2 regions of the Sivoneniella epilithica UHCC 1019 genome follow, and region 2 is predicted to be linked to the other one. Evidence: predicted binding sites of a transcription regulator. Region 2 holds the regulator's gene; the other holds the start of a gene.

Region 1 (3,190 bases), on a different contig from region 2:
TCCTGCCCAGAAACCATCGTTCATCGAGATAATCTGGCATTAATGTACGAAGCTTAGCTGAAGTAAAAAAACGTTTTACGAATCACCCACTGCCATTCTTTGAGCAGAAGATTGTACTAACGCCTTCCGACGCGGGCTGGAATAATCATTGGCAGGAGTCGACGCATTGGGAGTTAGGCTTTCCAAATTTAGGCGATATCCAACGTTGCGAACCGTCTGAATTAAACTGGGCTGGCGTGGATCAGTTTCTACCTTTTTTCGCAATGATAATATGTGAGTGTCTACCGTGCGTGGATTGTCGATGGCATCTGGCCAAGCCCGACGCAACAACTCTGAACGACTCAGCGGCAGACCTTCCGCCTGCGCTAACACATATAAAAGGCTAAATTCTTGAGGGGTCAGATCGATTAATTCGTCTCTAAATCGAACACGACGATGAACCAGATCAATTTTCAAGTCGCCACAGTCTAATGAAATGGGCGGTGGCATTGCCACTCGACGACGGGTTAGAGCTTCAACCCGCGCTAAAAATTCTTGCATTCCAAAGGGCTTAGTCAAATAATCATCTGCGCCTGCCCGCAGTCCTTCCACAATATCGGCTTCAGTATTGCGGACAGACAGCATCAAAATTAGGGACTGTTGCTGTCTTAACCAACGACAAAACTCAACGCCATCTCCATCGGGTAATTCAGAATCTAAAATTACTAATCCTGGCTGACGATGCTGAAATACATCCATCCCTTGGCGAATATCAGCAGATTGGTAAACTGTTGAACCAGCCTGCTGTAAATGCCACCCCAGCAGCGATCGCAGGTGGGGATTTCCTTCAACAATCTGGATACAAAAAGCGACCACTCAGGCTTAGTTTCCTTCCGATTTGTGTCCTCAATGTAACAGAGACCCCGCTTCATATTTGTAATCAGCGTTACTCAAGAAGATGAGCCTTTCTATTGGTTGTACTCTTGAAAATCTTTCTAACGGCTTACTCAAAAAGCTACTAGAATTCACTTCATTAAAGTTAAGATAGAGTGATTAAACCAGATTTGGTCGTCACTTTTGTGAATCAGCCCAATCTTGTTTAGTGGAAAGACAGCAACCCACTGCTCTTAATCAAAGGCGCTTTTCACACCCCACTATGCTGCAAGACACTTTAACAATTCGGTACTACCAACGGTTAACTGATTCTCTAGTTGACCTCTGGAGTCGAGGCTATCGATTTGATGATTTGCGACTGTATATCGATGGTTACCTTGCCGCATTAAGGCACGCTAATAGTCTTGAGGCATACCTAATTCATCGGTTGGAAGAAGAAGTAACTCGCTATCTCTACGATATCTCTAACTTTGAAAAACCACAGCCAGAAGTTGAGCGCGGCTACTACTAAATAATACGAGAAAAGCCCTTTGTTAAATGCAACAGAAGGGCTTTTTCTATTATGTAACTGTTGTGTATGATGGCGATCGCGCTGATAAAGCGATCGTCAAGATGCCATTGCAACTTCCACTATCTGCTGTAACTCACCTTTCTGGTAAAGCTCAATCAAAATATCAGAGCCGCCCACAAACTCCCCATTGACATAAACTTGAGGAATTGTGGGCCAACTCGAAAACTCTTTAATGCCATCGCGAATTTCAGAGTCTGCCAAAACATCAACTGTTTCAAACGGAACGCCTAAAACATTAAGAATTTGCACAACATTATTGGAAAAACCACATTGGGGCATCAATTTATTCCCCTTCATGAAAACCATCACTTTGTTATCTTGGAGCAAGCTTTCAATCCGTGCTTTAGTTTCTGGAGTCATAAATTTGCTTTGGTAATGGGCTGTGGACTAAATTAAACGCTGAATATTTATAGGCTCTACTAAGCTAAACAGCTTGCTTAGAAGATTCCCATGCTTGAGGGGTATAGGTTTTAACCGCCATTGCATGAATTGCCCCAGTTAACATTTCAGTTTGAATCGCATGATAAACAAGCTGATGCTGTTGAACTAGCCGCTTTCCCTCAAAAACTGGAGAAACCACAATCACTTCGTAGTGTTCACCATCGCTTGTCAGAACTTGAACCTGAGCATCGGGTATCTCACCCTTAATCATGGCTTCAACCTGATCGGGGCTAACCATTGACCCTCCTTATCTTGTTGAGTGACTCAACTTAGTTTAACGATTTGAAACAGATCTATGTGTTTGCTTAAAGTTTTGCTTGAAATCTTGCAAAACTGAAAGCTAAAAAGAAAAACAACGAGTTGAAAGCAGTTTGATGCTTGATTGATTATTTGGCAGAAGTGGAAGAAGGTGCAGCGCTATCGGCGCGCGGTCGAGGAAAGGGAGAGTCTACAAAGCCAAGCTCAAAAAGCTGCTGATAAGCTTTTTTACCTAAATCGCGAGTGGGTTGTTGACTCCGAATGATTTGCACTAATAGCGGAACTGCTAGCTCAGACTGGTTTTGAGCGCGATGCACTAAGGCTAGTTGATAGGTTGAGTTATCTCGCATTTCAGCCGTCTCTAACGCTTTGCGGCGATGTCCATCTGCAATGCGATTGTCGATTCCAGAAAAACTACCTGCGAGTTCTTGATAGAAGTTGGAGAGTTGGTTAAAAACTTGACGGGCTTCCTGAAACTTTTTCAGTGCTAGAGGATAATTTTGGGAAGAAACAGCATTGTTGGCTTCCTGCATTAGCTTTGTGCCGCCTTGCAAGCTGAGAATTCCAGTTTCTTGGCTAGTAGGGCTGACAACGTTGGGAGCAGTTGGATCAATGGGTTTTGCCTGATTGGGACCCGTTGGCAATTCCTGCGCCGACAGTGTTTCGGACTTAAAGGCGCTGGAAGCGACCAGAATCGACAAGGATGCCAAACTCGTAATGTAAAGAAAACGACGCATTCCAGAGAATTTCATGGGGCAACGTTGCTAAAGGAAACGGGAGTTAGTTGAACTTATGTATATTACCACTGCAACTTGTCATGCGTCGAAGTACCTATCTCGATACTTTATATACTTTGAATTTTAGGTGAGGGATCTTTTGAGAAAGACTTGGAGTAGTCTGGAGATGCGATCGCCCTTTTCCTGCCAATCGCGCTAACGAGATTCAGCCTGTTAGCAATGTGTAGCCACTGTTTTGAGGTGCTTCTATGACTAACCCAACTCCCTTGCAACCTGATGCTTCTAGCCAATCCATGCCAGAGGCGAGCGT
Region 2 (3,190 bases):
AATCCGGTTGGGAGCCGCTTCTGCAAAAACTTGAACCAGGTTTTCTCCAGTAAGATAATTGGCAGCTGACGAAATACGGACTACATAATCTTGACCGTTACTCACTTGCCTGATCAGTTGATCCACTTCGGCTTTGGTAATTTGAATGATTTGTCCCTGCGGTTTTGTGCCAGGTCGCACCAATTGAGTTGCAGAGCGATTGGCTTCTCGTAAAAGCTGATCGATCGCGCCTTGGGTAGAGCGTGGGTCAAGAATCCGCACCACCGCCGAAGAAAGCACTTGCCCCCGCTGGATTGCCACATTACCCCGGCGCAACCCCTCGGCTTCTCGCTCCAGCTTGCCAATTTCTTGCACCAAAAAATCTTGCTGAGCTTCTAGCTGTTTCAGTCGCCCTTCCCGCTCACTAATGATTGCACTTTTGGCTTTAATTTCCTCTTCTGCCACTGCCACAACTTGACTCTGCTCTGCTTGCAGTCGGCTAATATTGGCTCGAAATTGCAATACTTGCTCAGAGATAGTGGCAAGTTGGCTGCGGTTTTGTTCAAGAGTCCGCTGTACTGTAACGCGATCGCTCATGGCACGGTTCCGTTCGGCGATCGCGCTTTTCAAAGAGCCGCCAATGGTTTGAATCTGTTTTTGAGTACTCATTAGTTGCTTTTGAGCCTCAATTTCTTGGGCTTTTGCCCGGTTTAATTCGGCTTCAGTACGTTGCTTTTGAGCTTGAGCCGTTTCTAACTGACTTTTTGCATCGTTTAGGTCAGTGCGTGCCCGTCTTAGCTTGCGTTGAAGTGCGCCTAATTCAAAGACTCCGGTGCGTAATGGACCACTGGTTGCAAATAGAATCCCCAAGGTGGAAGCAGCAACGACGATCCCCGTCAAAATGGTGATTAAGGTTGCCGTGCGACGCGGGCGTAAGTTAAATAGGCTGAGGCGAGCTTTCCCAACTTTGGTGCCAATGCGATCGCCCACAGTGGCAATCACACCACCAATTACCAATATTGCAAATATTAGGATCAGCCCCGTAGACATCGCTGCTCCAAACCAAAACGCCCTAACCTTTGCAATGCAAACAGGGGCAAACTCATCTATAGCCTACCCCATGAATCTTTGATGATGGCTCTACTCACTTGCGAATTTGTGAGCGCACAACTCTTATTTTTAATAAACTGCTGGTTTCTAGCTCATCACGTAAACTGCTGACTTAAGGTTACAGGATTATGCACAGTAATTTTCTTTTTATGAATCGAAACCATATTATCTTGCCGTAAGTCGCCTAAAAGCCGAGTGACCGTCACACGGGTAGAGCCGATCGCTTCTGCGATCGCCTGATGCGAGAGCTTCAGATCAATCGTAATTCCTTCTTTACTGGGCGTACCAAAATCTCGGCACAGAATCAACAAAAAGCTAACCAATCGAGAACCCATATCGCGATGAGCCAGCGTTTCAATCATCATTTCAGTCTGCAAAATGCGCGAAGACAACCCTTGCAGCAAAATCATCGATAGATCAGGGTTATCTTTTAACGCTTTCTCAACCTGTTCAATCGGTACTGAAAGCAACTCCACAGGCGTAAACGCCACAGCATGATAAAAGCGATCGGAACGATGTCCTGTAATCAGCGACAGCACCCCAAACACACTATTTTCTCTCAACAATGCAACTGTAATTTCTTCCCCTGCTTCGTATACCCTAGAAAGCTTTACGGCTCCCTTAACTAGGAAGTAGACGCGCTCAGCAGGATCGCCTGGAAAAAAAATCGTTTTACCCCGTTCAAACGATTCAACAACGGGTGGAAACACCCCACTTCCCATCTGACGAAATACCGATGCCAGTGGTCTATCTTGCGTCACAACCATATTCCCCTGCTCGGAGTCCTTACTACGTGCCAACTCGTTGAATAAAACATGCCGAATAATTAGCATTCAACTCTGTAACTTAGAATACTTAAACGCACTCCTAAAGGGTTTTTTGTACCCTTTGTTACAAAATAAGGCGATCGCAGCCCCTATACAAAAGCTTAGAGTCACTTACCTACCGCTTTCTTACCCATATAAAGAGCCTAGAAAGTATCAGTATCTTAACCGCAGCTTGGCAAATTGAACAAAATTCATTGCAAAAATAATTACGGGCATCTATTGAAATCCTTTTTGCAGCTAAACTTTAGAACTCTTGAACTAACTAGGAGTGCTATCTTTATACCCCATATTTCAGTATCCTCATAGGTGCCCTCAAAGGATTGATTGCCATGCTGGACTTGACTGGGAAAAACGCCCTTGTAACCGGAATCGCTAATAACCGCTCGATCGCGTGGGGCATTGCCCAACAGCTTCACAAAGCCGGCGCGAACATTGGCATTTCCTATCTACCCGATGAAAAAGGGAAAATGGAAAAAAAGGTAGCTGAGTTGGTAGAACCCCTCAATCCCAGTGTATTTGTTCCATTAAACGTTCAAGATGATGCTCAAATTCAATCTGCCTTTGAAACCGTAGGCGATAAGTGGGGCAGAATCGACATTTTGATTCACTGTCTAGCATTTGCCAACCGAGATGACCTGACAGGCGGCTTCGTGGAAACATCTCGCTCCGGGTTCGCCACAGCACTGGATATAAGCACCTACTCCCTCGTTAAGCTCTGTGGTGCAGCAAAGCCATTGATGACCGAAGGCGGCAGCATTGTCACACTTACCTATTTAGGTGGTGTGCGAGTGATCCCCAATTACAACGTCATGGGGATCGCCAAAGCGGGTTTGGAAATGAGCGTCCGATATTTGGCAGCGGAACTGGGACCTCAAAAGATTCGAGTGAATGGCATTTCTGCCGGACCCATCCGCACTCTGGCATCCTCTGCGGTGGGCGGAATTTTGGATATGATTCATCATGTGGAAGCCGTCGCGCCCTTACGTCGCACCGTCACCCAAACAGAAGTGGGAAACACTGCCGCTTTTTTGTGCAGTGATCTATCCAGCGGCATGACAGGGCAGATTCTTTATGTGGATGCGGGCTACGAGATTTTGGGCATGGCTTAGGCAAAGCAATCCTGGTTGACCGCACCAATCATTTGTTTCATTCAGGGGGCGATCGCCCCAGTAAACTCCGATATCCTCTTGGTCAAACCCCACAGGATTTAGCAAGATGCGATACCCTTATCTAGAAACTGCACCTTCCGCAAAATAGCCTCCATGAGCCAGACT

The links. Region 2 encodes NtcA, which controls nitrogen genes in cyanobacteria. Its sites were predicted from a motif close to TTTGTANNNNNNNNTACAAA; they were not measured.
Region 1: AB3R30_RS12840 (DUF6761 family protein) is a predicted target of NtcA. The motif match lies at 913-932, and genes of this name have one in related genera.

Annotation. Positions count from the first base shown of each region.
Region 1 is NZ_JBFPDP010000018.1:20,509-23,698, forward strand. Features, by position in the region: gene proB (glutamate 5-kinase) at 1-57, shown strand, start outside; gene AB3R30_RS12835 (response regulator transcription factor) at 76-855, opposite strand; gene AB3R30_RS12840 (DUF6761 family protein) at 1,136-1,384, shown strand; gene grxD (Grx4 family monothiol glutaredoxin) at 1,481-1,804, opposite strand; gene AB3R30_RS12850 (BolA family protein) at 1,869-2,123, opposite strand; gene AB3R30_RS12855 (hypothetical protein) at 2,272-2,895, opposite strand; gene AB3R30_RS12860 (S8 family serine peptidase) at 3,129-3,190, shown strand, end outside.
Region 2 is NZ_JBFPDP010000017.1:22,333-25,522, reverse strand. Features, by position in the region: gene AB3R30_RS12370 (DUF3084 domain-containing protein) at 1-1,029, opposite strand, end outside; gene ntcA (global nitrogen regulator NtcA) at 1,185-1,922, opposite strand; gene fabI (enoyl-ACP reductase FabI) at 2,246-3,025, shown strand; gene pcrA (DNA helicase PcrA) at 3,179-3,190, shown strand, end outside.